DNA from 3 places in the Streptomyces sp. Da 82-17 genome. Region 3 is predicted to be linked to each of the others. Evidence: riboswitches for the same ligand, from Rfam matches in the RefSeq annotation. Region 3 holds a riboswitch; each other region holds the start of a gene.

Region 1 (4,665 bases), on a different contig from region 3:
CGGTGCTCGCCCTGGTGATCGTGAACGCCCTCGCGCACTCGCCGTGGGGTGTCTTCTCCATCGCGATGACCATCCCGATCGCCCTGTTCATGGGCTTCTACCTGCGCATTCTGCGGCCGGGCCGGGTCACCGAGGTGTCCCTCATCGGCGTCGCGCTGCTGCTCCTCGCGATCGTCTCCGGCTCCTGGGTCGCGGACTCCTCGCTCGCCGAGACGTTCACGCTGGAGCCGGGCACGCTGGTCATCTGGATGGTGGCGTACGGCTTCCTGGCCTCGGTGCTTCCGGTGTGGATGCTGCTGGCGCCGCGCGACTACCTGTCGACGTTCATGAAGGTCGGCACGATCGTGCTGCTCGCCCTCGGCGTCGTCATCGCGCTGCCGACGCTGAAGATGCCCGCGATCACCGAGTTCGCGACCAGCGGCACGGGCCCGGTCTTCGCCGGCTCGCTCTTCCCGTTCGTCTTCATCACCATCGCCTGCGGCGCCCTCTCCGGCTTCCACGCCCTGGTCTCCTCCGGTACGACGCCGAAGATGATCCAGAAGGAGACGCAGGTCCGCCTCGTCGGCTACGGCTCCATGCTCACCGAGTCGTTCGTGGCCGTCATGGCGGTCATCGCGGCGTGCATCATCGAGCCGGGCCTCTACTTCGCGGTCAACTCGCCCGCGGGCTTCCTCGGCACGACGGTCGAGTCGGCCTCGCAGGCGGTCAACGGGCTCGGATTCTCCATCTCCGCCGAGGAGTTGACGGCCGCGGCCAAGGCCGTCGAGGAGCCGTCGCTGCTGTCCAAGACGGGTGGCGCCCCGACGTTCGCGCTCGGCATGTCGGAGATCTTCTCCGCGGTGATCGGCGGCGCCGGACTGAAGGCGTTCTGGTACCACTTCGCGATCATGTTCGAGGCGCTGTTCATCCTCACCACCGTGGACGCGGGCACCCGCGTGGGCCGGTTCATGCTGCAGGACACCCTCGGCAACGTCTACAAGCCGCTGCGCGACGTCAGCTGGAAGCCGGGCGTCTGGGTCACCAGCGCGATCGTCGTCGGCGGCTGGGGCTACTTCCTGTGGGTCGGCGTGCACGACCCGCTGGGCGGCATCAACCAGCTGTTCCCGCTGTTCGGCATCGCCAACCAGCTCCTGGCCGCCGTCGCGCTCGCCGTCTGCACCACGCTCCTGGTGAAGTCCGGCCGCCTCAAGTGGGCCTGGGTGACGGGCATTCCACTGCTGTGGGACGCGGCCGTGACGCTCACCGCGAGTTGGCAGAAGGTGTTCTCGGACGACCCGAAGGTGGGCTTCTTCGCCCAGCGCTCGACGTACCAGGACGGCATCGACGCCGGGAAGGTGCTGCCGCCCGCCAAGTCGATGGACGACATGCACACCGTGGTCACCAACTCCACGGTGGACGGCGTCCTTTCGATCCTGTTCGCGGTCCTCATCCTGATCGTCCTCGCGGACGCGGCCCGGGTCTGCGTCAAGGCCGTCCGCGACCCCGAGTCGGCGAAGCTCACCGAGGCGCCGTACGTCGAGTCCAAGGTGGTCGCCCCGGCCGGGCTGTGGGCGACCAAGGAGGAGAAGGCCGAGCTCGCCGCGGCGGGCGCGGGCGGTGCCGGCGAGGGCGACGGCGGCGTGCCCGCGAGCTCCGGGGCCCGCTGATGAACTCCCTTGCGGGAAAGGTCCGTTACTGGTGGCGCGAGCTCTCGGGTGAGGCGGTGTACGACCGGTACGTCGCCCACGCCCGGGCCTGCGACCCGGACGCGGAGGTCCTGAGCCGCCGCGAGTTCGAGCGCAAGCGGATGGACGAGCGCGAGGCGGATCCCCGCGAGGGCTTCCGCTGCTGCTGAGCGCCGACGTCCGCTCGGAGGGGCGGTACGGGACCACGGTCCCGTACCGCCCCTCCGTCGTACGACACAACATATGGGGGCAGCCGCGAGCATCGCCCACCACATGTATGCTCGTCCTCGCTGTCGCCGCAGGGGAATCCGGTGCGAATCCGGAACTGTCCCGCAACGGTGTATCGGTGCGCTTTCGCGTACCCGTCGAGTCCGATGACCTGCCGACGGCGCACCCGTGCCGTCCGGTCCGGGTGCCGATGACGTCCGGGCCTCGCGGAATGGGCCGGTGGACGCGCCGCGGTGTGCCGTACGGGCCTGCCGTGCGCCCACTCCCGCCCGCCTGGCCCCGAGCCGAGCGAGGGAGTGCCCCCACGTGACCATCGCGCCAGCCGAGGCGGAGACGGGCCGGGAAGCCGAAGACGCCCCCGGAACAGCGCTGCTGCGGACCCTGACCGAGCTGACCGCCGACCTGCCCGACACCGACCCCGGCCGGGTCGCCGCCGCCGCGCTGCGCGGCCGGCACGCGGGCTCGGACGCGGCGGAGCTGCGCGACCTCGCCACCGACGCCGCCGCCGGCCTGATCTCCGAGGACCCCGCCTACTCCCGGCTCGCCGCCCGCCTCCTCACCCGCGCCATCGCCGACGAGGCCGCCTCGCAGGGCGTCGCCCGCTTCACCGAGTCCGTCGCCGTGGGCCACCGCGAGGGCCTGATCGCCGACCGCACCGCGGAGTTCGTACGGGCCCACGCCGCCCGGCTGGACGCGCTGATCGACCCGGCCGCCGACGACCGCTTCGGCTACTTCGGCCTGCGCACTCTGCACAGCCGCTACCTGCTGCGCCACCCGCTCACCCGCAAGGTGATCGAGACGCCGCAGCACTTCATGCTGCGCGTCGCCGCCGGCCTCGCCGAGGACGAGAGCACCCGGGCGGTGGACGAAATCGCCGCCCTCTACGGCCTGATGAGCCGCCTCGACTACCTGCCGTCGTCGCCGACGCTCTTCAACTCCGGTACGCGGCACCCGCAGATGTCGTCCTGCTACCTGCTCGACTCCCCGCTCGACGAGCTCGACTCCATCTACGACCGCTACCACCAGGTCGCCCGCCTCTCCAAGCACGCCGGTGGCATCGGCCTCTCGTACTCCCGGATCCGCAGCCGGGGTTCGCTGATCCGCGGGACCAACGGGCACTCCAACGGCATCGTGCCGTTCCTCAAGACGCTCGACGCCTCCGTGGCCGCCGTCAACCAGGGCGGCCGGCGCAAGGGCGCGGCCGCGGTCTACCTGGAGACCTGGCACTCCGACATCGAGGAGTTCCTGGAGCTGCGGGACAACACCGGCGAGGACGCCCGCCGTACGCACAACCTCAACCTCGCGCACTGGATCCCCGACGCGTTCATGCGCCGGGTCGCGGAGGACGGCACCTGGTCGCTGTTCTCCCCCGCCGACGTGCCCGAGCTCGTCGACCTGTGGGGCGAGGAGTTCGACGCCGCCTACCGGAAGGCCGAGGCCGCCGGGCTCGCCCGGAAGACGCTGCCCGCGCGGGAGTTGTACGGGCGGATGATGCGCACGCTCGCCCAGACCGGCAACGGCTGGATGACGTTCAAGGACGCCGCCAACCGCACCGCCAACCAGACCGCCGAACCCGGCAACACCGTGCACTCCTCGAACCTGTGCACCGAGATCCTGGAGGTCACGGACGACGGCGAGACCGCGGTCTGCAACCTGGGCTCGGTGAACCTCGGCGCGTTCGTGGACCCCGGCTCGCAGGACATCGACTGGGAGCGTCTGGACGCCACCGTCCGTACCGCCGTGACCTTCCTCGACCGGGTCGTCGACATCAACTTCTACCCGACCGAGCAGGCCGGCCGCTCCAACGCCAAGTGGCGGCCCGTGGGCCTGGGCGCCATGGGTCTGCAGGACGTGTTCTTCAAGCTGCGGCTGCCGTTCGACTCGGCCGAGGCCCGCGCCTTGTCGACGCGGATCGCCGAGCGCATCATGCTCGCCGCGTACGAGGCGTCCGCCGAACTCGCCGAGCGCAACGGCCCGTTGCCCGCCTGGGAGCAGACCCGTACGGCCCGGGGTGTGCTGCACCCCGACCACTACGACGTGGAACTGCACTGGCCCGAGCGCTGGGCGGCGCTGCGGGCGCGGATCGCCGCCACCGGCATGCGCAACTCGCTGCTGCTCGCCATCGCGCCGACCGCCACCATCGCGTCCATCGCCGGTGTCTACGAGTGCATCGAGCCGCAGGTCTCCAACCTGTTCAAGCGCGAGACGCTCAGCGGCGAGTTCCTCCAGGTCAACGCCTACCTGGTGGCCGAGCTGAAGCGGCTCGGCCTGTGGGACGCGCAGACCCGGGAGGCGCTGCGCGAGTCCAACGGCTCGGTGCAGGGCTTCAGTCGGTTGCCCGCGGAGGTGCGCGCGCTGTACCGCACGGCCTGGGAGATCCCGCAGCGCGGCCTCATCGACATGGCCGCCGCCCGCACCCCGTTCCTCGACCAGGCGCAGTCCCTGAACCTGTTCCTGGAGACGCCGACCATCGGCAAGCTCTCCTCGATGTACGCGTACGCCTGGAAGTCGGGCCTCAAGACCACGTACTACCTGCGCTCACGCCCCGCGACCCGGATCGCCCGCGCGGCCGGTTCGCAGAGCGCCGCCACCCCCGTCCCCGCGCAGGCCGCCGCCCCCGAGGCCGTCGCCTGCTCCCTGGAAAACCCCGAGTCCTGCGAGGCCTGCCAGTGACCAGCGAAAACCGTCCCAAGACTGCAACATCTAAAAACTTGCTCGACCCCGGCTTCGAGCTGACCCTGCGCCCCATGCGCTACCCCGACTTCTACGAGCG
Region 2 (4,665 bases), on a different contig from region 3:
GCGCGGAGGGGTTTCGGCGGGGGTCCTGCGATCGCCCGGGAAGCGGTCCGGGCGGGGGTGCGCGAGGCTGGTGGAGGCTGCAATTCCGGGCCTGGGGGCGGGTCGGTCGAACAGCCGGAGGAGCAAGGGGAATCCATGCCGCCGGATGTGTGCCCACAAGCAGCCCACCCGGGACACCGCGAGGCCCGCCCCAGTTCACTTTCCGTTCACTCAGGTTGCCTACGTTCCACGAGCCAATGACGTCGAACGATTGCCTGGGTAAATGGAACACATCACGCTGCTGCTCGCGATTGTGATCGTGACAGCTCTCGTGTTCGATTTCACGAACGGTTTCCACGACACCGCCAACGCGATGGCCACGACCATCTCGACCGGCGCTATGAAGCCCAAGGCTGCGGTGGCCATGTCCGCCGTGCTGAACCTCGTCGGAGCGTTCCTCTCGGTCGAGGTCGCCAAGACCATCTCCAGCGGACTGGTCAGAGAAGACGGCATCCAGCCTGAAGTGATCTTCGCGGCGCTCGTCGGCGCCATCCTCTGGAACCTGCTCACCTGGCTGGTCGGCCTCCCGTCCAGCTCCTCGCACGCGCTGATGGGCGGTCTGATCGGTGCGACCGTCGCGTCCATCGGCATCAGCGGGGTCAACGGCGGCGTCGTCGTCACCAAGGTGCTCATCCCTGCGGTCGCCGCGCCGCTGGTCGCCGGTATCGCCGCCTTCCTCGCGGCCCGGCTGACGTACAAGCTCGGCAAGAACGTCGGCGAGCAGTCGAGCGCCAAGGGCTACAAGGCGGGGCAGATCGCCTCCGCCGGTCTGGTCTCCCTCGCGCACGGCACCAACGACGCGCAGAAGACGATGGGCATCATCACCCTCGCCCTGGTCGCCGGCGGCGCCCTCGCCCCCGGCTCGAACCCGCCGGTCTGGGTCATCGTCTCCGCCGGTCTCGCGATCGCCCTCGGCACCTACCTCGGCGGCTGGCGCATCATCCGCACCATGGGCAAGGGCCTCACCGACCTCCAGCCGCAGCAGGGCTTCGCCGCCCAGACCTCGGCCGCCGCGGTCATCCTCTCCTCGTCCAACCTGGGCTTCTCGCTCTCCACCACGCACTCCTGCTCCGGCGCCGTCATGGGCTCGGGCCTCGGCCGCAAGGGCGGCGTCGTGCGCTGGTCGACCGCGACCCGGATGTTCGTCGCGTGGGGCCTGACCCTGCCGGCCGCCGGACTCGTCGCCGCCGCCGCGGAGTTCGTGGCCCGCCAGGGCGCCTGGGGCATCGCCGCCGTCACCGTCTTCCTCGTCGGCTCCTGCGCCGGGATCTGGCTCGTCTCCCGCCGCCAGGTCGTCGACCACCACAACGTCAACGCGGACGACGTCACCTCCGGCGACCGCTCCGTCCCGGCGGACGACACGGAGCCCGCGGGCGTCGTGACCACCGCCATCGCCGCCGTCACCCCGCCCCCGGCCGGCACCACCGCCGCCGAGGAGGCGGAGGACGCGGAGCCCTCCATACCGGCCCAGGCCGGTGCCGCCGCGGACTCCGCGCGGCCCGCCGGTGCGACCGTCTGATCCGGCGACCGGACCAGCGAGCTAAGGAACACTCATGATCGACATCGACTGGGCGGCGCTCGGCTCCGTCTTCGGCGTCAGCCTCGTGGCGACGGTCGCCCTCGTGGGGCTGTTCACCCTCGGCATCGTCGGCCTCTCCAAGCAGGAGGCGGCCACCGCACAGGGCGGCTCCGCGCCGCTCGCCCGCACGGGCGCGTACGCCTGCTTCGCGCTCTGCGCGGCCGCGGTGGCGTACGGGATCTTCCTGATCGTCAGCTGACGCTGCACGCATAGGGCGAACCGCCCCGTCACGGTCCTTCCGAGGGCCGCGGCGGGGCGGTTTCGTGTGGCACCGTCCGGCCTCCGTCTGTGGGCCTGCGCACACTCTTCCGTCGCAGGTCAAAGCGGAGTTGACGGGCGTTGTCGGGCGTGGTGGACTTCCCCGAGCCATTACGGCGGTCAGGAGAGGAAGCCGGTGCGAATCCGGCGCGGTCCCGCCACTGTCACCGGGGTGCAGACCCCGGGAGCCAGGAACTCCCGCCGCCGTTCACGTCGAACCAGGGCGCGGACCCTGAGTGAGGACAACAACCCCATGAGCGGCTGCCGTCCGGACGCCTCCGGCCCGTCCCGTACGACCCGTACGACCTGTACGAGTGTCCTGTTCCGTCGAGGCGTGACGGCGATCTGAGGTGCGTGCCGATCGCGTCTTCGCGTACGGCGCCGCCGCCGGCCTGCTCGGCGACCTGCTGCTCGGCGATCCCCGCCGGGGCCATCCGGTCGCCGCGTTCGGCCGTGCCGCGGGCGCCGTCGAGCGGGTGCTGTGGCGGGACCACCGCGGGTGGGGCGCCCTGCACACCGCCGTCTGCGTCGGTGGCGCCGTGGGCGCCGCCGCCCTGTCCGCCGCCGCCGTACGCCGCTCCCCCGCCGCGTCCGTCGCCCTGACCGCGGCCGCCACCTGGGCCGTCGTCGGCGGGACCTCGCTCGGCCGGGAGGCCCGCGCCGTCGGCGACGCGCTCGCCGCGGGCGACATCGAGGCCGCCCGCGCCCGCCTCCCCCACCTCTGCGGCCGCGACCCGCAGGCACTCGACGCGGACGGGATCGCGCGTGCCGTCGTCGAGTCCGTCGCCGAGAACACGTCCGACGCGGTCGTGGGCGCGCTCGTCTGGGGCGCCGTCGGCGGAGTGCCCGGGCTCGTCGGGTTCCGGGCCGTGAACACGCTCGACGCGATGGTCGGCCACAAGTCGCCCCGGTACCGGCGGTACGGGTGGGCCTCCGCGCGGCTCGACGACGTCGCGGGGTGGGCCGGGGCTCGGCTGACCGCTGGACTGGCGGTGCTGACGGGGGGCTCGCCGCGCGCCGCCGTGCGGGCCTGGCGGGAGGACGCCGGGAAGCATCCCAGCCCGAACGCCGGGCCCGTCGAGGCGTCGTTCGCCGGGGCGTTGGGGGTGCGGCTCGGGGGGACGTTGTCGTACGGGGGGCGGGTCGAGCATCGGCCGGTCCTCAACGCCTCGGGGCGGGCCGTCGACGTGGCCGATGTCGAACGGGCGGTTCGGCTTTCTCGGCGGGTGAGTTGGCTTGCACTCGGTGCTTGTGCTCTTGCGCGGTCCGTCTGGGCGTTGACTTCAGGGCGCCCGGCACGTGGGGCTGTGCCCACCCTCCCCCGAGCTCTCGGCTCCGCTCGAGCAGGGGGGACCCCCATCGCCCTGCGGAACGCCTGCCCACAGCGGTGGAGGAAGAGGGACTGGACCTCATGAGTGGTGGACTTCTCGTTGCCGGGACGACCTCGGACGCGGGTAAGAGCGTCGTCACCGCCGGGATTTGCCGGTGGCTGGCGCGTAGGGGTGTGTCCGTCGCGCCGTTCAAGGCGCAGAACATGTCGCTGAACTCGTTCGTCACACGCGAGGGCGCCGAGATCGGGCGGGCGCAGGCCATGCAGGCGCAGGCCGCCCGGGTCGAGCCGAGCGCGCTGATGAACCCCGTGCTGCTCAAGCCCGGCGGGGACCGCAGCAGCCAGGTCGTCCTGATGGGCAAGCCGGTCGGCGAGATGAGCGCGCGGGGCTACCACGGCGGGCGGCAGGAGCAGCTGCTCGGCACCGTCACCGACTGCCTCGCCGAACTGCGCAGCACGTACGACGCGGTGATCTGCGAAGGCGCGGGCAGTCCCGCCGAGATCAATCTGCGGCGCACCGACATCGTGAACATGGGCATCGCGCGCGCCGCCGGATTCCCCGTCGTCGTGGTCGGCGACATCGACCGGGGCGGGGTCTTCGCGTCGTTCTTCGGTACGACGGCGCTGCTCAGCGAGGCCGATCAGGCGCTGGTCGCCGGGTACCTGGTGAACAAGTTCCGCGGCGACGTGACGCTGCTCGAACCCGGCCTCGACATGCTGGAGAAGCTCACCGGCCGGCGTACGTACGGAGTTCTGCCGTACGCGCACGGGCTCGGCATCGACGAGGAGGACGGCCTGCGGGTGTCGCTGCGCGGCGCCGTGCGGGAGTCCGTCGTCGCGCCGCCGGTCGGCGCGGACGTGCTGCGGGTCGCGGTGTGCGCGGTGCCGCTGATGTCCAACTTCACCGACGTGGACGCGCTCGCCGCCGAGCCCGGAGTCGTCGTGCGGTTCGTGGACCGGGCCGAGGAGCTCGCCGACGCGGACCTGGTCGTCGTGCCCGGAACGCGCGGCACCGTCAAGGCACTTGCGTGGCTGCGGGAGCGCGGCCTCGCCGACGCCCTGGCCCGCCGCGCCGCCGAGGGCCGCCCCGTGCTCGGCATCTGCGGCGGCTTCCAGGCGCTCGGCGCGCACATCGAGGACGACGTCGAGTCCCGCGCCGGGGCCGTCGACGGGCTCGGACTGCTGCCCGTACGGGTGCGGTTCGCGCGCGAGAAGACCCTGGCCCGGCCCGTGGGCTCGGCCCTCGGCGAGCGGGTCGAGGGGTACGAGATCCATCACGGCGTCGCCACCGTCGAAGGCGGCGAGCCGTTCCTCGACGGGTGCCGCGTCGGCGCCGTGTGGGGCACCCACTGGCACGGCTCCCTGGAGTCCGACGGGTTCCGGCGGGCGTTCCTGCGGGAGGTCGCGCGGACGGCGGGGCGCCGTTTCGTGCCCGCCCCGGACACGTCTTTCGGCTCGC
Region 3 (4,665 bases):
TGCGCCCCGGCGTACTGGAGGAGCTGGGCCTGGCGAGCGCCCTGCGTGCCCTGGCCGCCGAGAACAGCACCCCGGACCGGCTGACCGTACGCCACGATCTCGACGCCGACCTGCCGCAGCTCGGCCCGGACGAGGAACTGGTCCTGTACCGGGTGGCGCAGGAGAGCCTGACCAACATCGTCCGCCACTCCGGCGCCCGGCACGCCCGCCTCAGCCTGCGCCGCGGCACGGCGGGGAGCGCCGGGACGCTGACCCTGTCGGTCCGGGACGACGGGCGCGGCATCGGCGGCGCGGCCGAGGGCGCCGGTATCCGCGGCATGCGGGAGCGGGCGCTGCTGATCGGCGCGGACCTGACGGTGGGCCCCGGCCCGGACGGCGGCACCGAGGTACGGCTTCGGGCGCCGCTGCGTGAGAGGAGCAACTGAGCACGTGACCTTGCCGACTCCAGCCCCGGGCACCCCGGGCACCCCACCCGCCCCCACGGGCCCGCCCGGCCCCGGCACTTCGGCGGCGCCCACGGGCCCGCCTGCCCCGGGCGCCCGGCCCGACCCTGGCGCCCGGCCCGACCCGACGGACCACCCGGCCGCGCCCCGCCCCACCCGCATCCTTCTCGCCGACGACCACGCGCTCGTACGCCGGGGCGTGCGGCTGATCCTGGACAGCGAGCCCGATCTGACGGTCGTCGCGGAGGCCGGGGACGGCGCCGAGGCCGTCGAGCTGGCCCGGGCGGAGGCCCCCGACCTGGCGGTCCTCGACATCGCGATGCCCCGGCTCACCGGTCTGCAGGCGGCCCGTGAACTGTCCCGGCTGCTGCCGCGGACCCGCATCCTGATGCTGACGATGTACGACAACGAGCAGTACTTCTTCGAGGCGTTGCGCGCCGGGGCGTGCGGGTACGTCCTGAAGTCCGTCGCCGACCGGGACCTCGTCGAGGCGTGCCGGGCGGCGATGCGGGACGAGCCGTTCATCTACCCGGGCGCCGTGAACGCGCTGATCCGGAACTTCCTCGACCGGGCCGCGGACGGCGACGCCGACCTCCCGGCGCGTACGCGGACGATCACGGACCGCGAGGAGGAGATCCTCAAACTCGTCGCCGAGGGCCACACCTCGCAGCAGATCGCCGACCTGCTCTTCATCAGCCCGAAGACGGTCGAGCGGCACCGCGCCAACCTGCTGCAGAAACTCGGCCTGCGCGACCGCCTCGAACTCACCCGGTACGCGATCCGCTCGGGCCTGATCGAACCCTGAGGCCACCGCGCCCAGCACCGAACTTCCGCGCGGGGGCCGCCGGTTAAGGTGCGCGCATGTCCAACTCCCCCGCGTACGGCGGTTTCCGGACGGGCGCCGTGTGGGCCGGGGCCGGGATCGCCTTCGGTGCGGTCGTGCTCGGCTCGGCCGTGGCGCTGTTCGGGATGCTGGAGTTCGACGAGCGGTGCGCCCACGGGATGATCACGGGCCCGGGCCGGTTCGAGCGCGCGCGGTACGCGGCCTATCCCCCGGCCACCGTCTGCGAGTTCACGGGCGGCGAGGTCGCGTCGGTCGGCGGTTCGGGGGTGCTGTCCGTGCTGCTGTGGGCGGCCATGGCGGTGTTCGTGGGGTGCGTGCTGCTCGCCCTGGTCGCGGAGTGGTTCGAGCCGCCCCTCGACACGGGGGCGAAGGCGGGCCGGGGGCCGGGGCTGCTTCGGGGCGGGGCGGCGGTCGTGCCGAGGTCGCGGGCCGAGCGGCTGCGGCGCGCGCTGACCGCGCTGTTCGTGACCGGCTCGGCGTTCCTGACGTACTACGCGCTCGTGGCTTGGCGGCTGTTCACGGGCCCGTCGTCGGTCTGCTCGTCGGGCGCCGACTGGGGCTCGAACCCGCCGCGCACGCTCACGTACAGCTTCTTCCCGCCGCAGGCCACCTGCCGGTACACGAGCGGGACGACAGAGCGGCTCAACCCCGACTGGGCGGCGCACCTGGCCGTCCTCCTCGCGGTCCCCGTGCTGCTCGCCGCGGTCGGACTCGCCCTCGCCGTGCGCCGGGCCCGGCAGACGGTCCGCGCGGCGCGAGCCGCGGAAGCCGCACGCGCCGCGGAAGCCGCGCGAGCTGTCTGAACCGCCCGAGCCGCCTGACCCCGGCGTGCGGGGAGGTCGCGCGCGCTGGGCGCGACCGGGACCCGCTGTTGTCAACCTTCCGGGTACGCAATATGGTCACCAGGCCTTGGTGTTCGGGAAATCCGGTGTGATGCCGGTGCGGCCCTCGCCACTGTGATCGGGAAGTCCGGCTCCAGCCCCCTGCGGGCGGCCACTGGGCGCGCGAGCGCCCGGGAAGGCGGAGTCCGGGCGGTACGACCCGTCAGCCAGGAGACCGGCCAAGGCACGTTGCCATCCACGAGGTGCTGGAGAGGGTCTGCTGAGCCATGCACATAGCCGAAGGTTTTCTGCCACCGGCACACGCGGTCGCCTGGAGCGTCGCGTCCGCCCCGTTCGTCGTCCAGGGAGTGCGCTCCCTCACCCGTGAGGTCAGGGAACACCCCGAGAGCACACTGCTCCTCGGCGCCTCCGGGGCCTTCACGTTCGTCCTGTCCGCCCTCAAGATCCCCTCGGTGACGGGCAGTTGCTCGCACCCGACGGGCACGGGCCTCGGCGCGATCCTGTTCCGCCCGCCCGTCATGGCCGTGCTCGGCACGATCACCCTGCTCTTCCAGGCGCTGCTGCTCGCCCACGGCGGGCTCACCACGCTCGGCGCCAACGTCTTCTCCATGGCGGTCGTCGGCCCCTGGGCCGGGTACGGGACGTACCGCCTGCTCAAGCGGTACGACGTGCCGCTGATGGTCGCCGTGTTCTCCGGGGCGTTCGTCGCCGACCTGTCGACGTACTGCGTCACCAGCGTCCAGCTCGCCCTGGCGTTCCCGGACCCGGGCAGCGGATTCCTCGGCGCGCTGGCCAAGTTCGGCTCGATCTTCGCCGTCACGCAGATCCCGCTCGCCGTGAGCGAGGGCCTGCTCACGGTTCTGGTGATGCGGCTGCTCGTGCAGTCCAGCAGGGGTGAACTCACACGGCTCGGCGTGCTGTCGGGCAAGCCGAAGCAGACCAGCGAGGCCGGGACGGGGGCGAGCGCCCGATGAGCCGCAACGCGAAGATCAACGCCGTCCTGCTGCTCGCCGTGGCCGCCCTCGCGACGCTGCCGCTCGCGCTCGGCCTCGGCGACCACAAGAAGGAACCGTTCACGGGCGCCGACGCCCAGGCGGAAACCGCGATCACGGAACTGGCCCCGGAGTACGAGCCCTGGTTCTCCCCCTTGTACGAACCCCCGTCCGGCGAGGTCGAGTCGGCCCTCTTCGCCCTGCAGGCAGCCATCGGCGCCGGCGTCCTGGCGTACTACTTCGGCCTCCGCAGGGGCCGCCGCCAGGGAGCGGAACGAGCAACGGCGGTTTCGGCTGCGGCGGTTGAGGCCGTTGAGGCGGGTGCGGTCGAGGAGCGGCCGACGGAGCCCGGTCGGCCCAAGGCGGCAGGACAGGCGGAGGCAACCCGCGCTGGAGCGGGCCAGGCGGAGGCAACCCGCGCTGGAGCGGGCCGGGCAGGGGCGAGCCGCGCGGAGGCCGACCGGACGGAGGTTCGCCGGTCCGGGGCGATCGGCCCGGCCGGGACGGGTGGCGCCGAAGCCGCCCCGTACGAACCGGGTCGCGCCGAAGCCGCCGCGCCCGAGGCAATTCGGCCGCAGCCCAGGAACGCCGCCGAAGCCAGCCAAGGCACCCCAGCCACCCATGCCGACCGGACGGCGGCCGCTCGAAGCGAAGGCGTGCGGTCGGAGCCCGACGAGGCCGGAGCCGGAGAAGCCGAAGCCTCCCCGGTGGCGCCCCGCCGAGCCGAAGGCGATCCGGCGCCCCGCCGTGCCCAGGGCGAAGGGGTCTGACGGGTCGTGTTGCCCATTGATGTGGCGGCGCACAGCAGTTGCTGGCGTCGGCGGCACCCCCTGGACAAGGCCGTGCTCGGGCTCGGGCTGACCGTGCTCGCCGTGTCGCTCCCGCCGTGGCCGGGCGCGGCGCTCGTGAGCGTGGCCGCGCTCACGCTGCTGCTGGGTCCCGCGGGTGTGCCGCCGCGGAAGCTGTGGCGTGCGTATCGCGTCCCGCTCGGGTTCTGCGTGACCGGCGCCCTGACTCTGCTCGTCCAGGTCGGCGGCCCGGACGGCCTGTTGGGGCTCGCGGACGACGGTCCGGCACGCGCGGGTGAGCTGCTCCTGCGTACGTCGGCCGCCTCGCTCGGCGTGCTGCTGCTCGCCTTCACCACGCCCATGTCGGACCTGCTGCCCCGCCTCGTCCGGGCCGGCGTGCCCGCGCCGGTGGTGGACGTGGCCCTGGTGACGTACCGGATGAGCTTTCTGCTGCTCGACTCCATGAGCCGGATCCGGCAGGCGCAGGCCGCTCGGCTCGGGCACACCACCCGCGCGGCGGCCTGGCGTTCCCTCGCCGGGCTCGGCGCGACGGCGTTCGTGCGCGCCTTCGACCGGGCGAGCCGACTGCAGGCCGGGCTCGCCGGGCGCGGCTACGACGGGACGCTGCACGTCCTCGTGCCCGACGTCCGCGTCTCCCGCCGCTTCGTCGGGGCGAGCCTCGCGCTGCTGCTCGCGCTCGCCGCCCTCACCCTCGTACTGGAAAGGCTGCTGCCATGAGCGTGCCCCTGGTCTCCC

Evidence for each region. Region 3 has a riboswitch for cobalamin ahead of ACIDOF_RS27990 (energy-coupling factor ABC transporter permease). Riboswitches for the same ligand answer to the same signal wherever they lie in the genome.
Region 1: linked by a shared signal. The riboswitch ahead of ACIDOF_RS01755 (ribonucleoside-diphosphate reductase subunit alpha) and the one ahead of ACIDOF_RS27990 (energy-coupling factor ABC transporter permease) in region 3 are both predicted to bind cobalamin.
Region 2: linked by a shared signal. The riboswitch ahead of ACIDOF_RS03255 (cobalamin biosynthesis protein) and the one ahead of ACIDOF_RS27990 (energy-coupling factor ABC transporter permease) in region 3 are both predicted to bind cobalamin.

The regions. Positions count from the first base shown of each region.
Region 1 is NZ_JBJURH010000001.1:381,052-385,716, forward strand. Features, by position in the region: gene ACIDOF_RS01745 (carbon starvation CstA family protein) at 1-1,646, shown strand, start outside; gene ACIDOF_RS01750 (YbdD/YjiX family protein) at 1,646-1,834, shown strand; cobalamin riboswitch at 1,925-2,066, shown strand; gene ACIDOF_RS01755 (ribonucleoside-diphosphate reductase subunit alpha) at 2,199-4,565, shown strand; gene ACIDOF_RS01760 (ribonucleotide-diphosphate reductase subunit beta) at 4,640-4,665, shown strand, end outside.
Region 2 is NZ_JBJURH010000002.1:58,556-63,220, forward strand. Features, by position in the region: gene ACIDOF_RS03245 (anion permease) at 263-1,558, shown strand; gene ACIDOF_RS03250 (hypothetical protein) at 1,596-1,817, shown strand; cobalamin riboswitch at 1,976-2,095, shown strand; gene ACIDOF_RS03255 (cobalamin biosynthesis protein) at 2,227-3,291, shown strand; gene ACIDOF_RS03260 (cobyric acid synthase) at 3,288-4,665, shown strand, end outside.
Region 3 is NZ_JBJURH010000019.1:135,759-140,423, forward strand. Features, by position in the region: gene ACIDOF_RS27975 (HAMP domain-containing sensor histidine kinase) at 1-425, shown strand, start outside; gene ACIDOF_RS27980 (response regulator) at 604-1,248, shown strand; gene ACIDOF_RS27985 (hypothetical protein) at 1,305-2,090, shown strand; cobalamin riboswitch at 2,167-2,367, shown strand; gene ACIDOF_RS27990 (energy-coupling factor ABC transporter permease) at 2,396-3,103, shown strand; gene ACIDOF_RS27995 (energy-coupling factor ABC transporter substrate-binding protein) at 3,100-3,891, shown strand; gene cbiQ (cobalt ECF transporter T component CbiQ) at 3,898-4,647, shown strand; gene ACIDOF_RS28005 (energy-coupling factor ABC transporter ATP-binding protein) at 4,644-4,665, shown strand, end outside.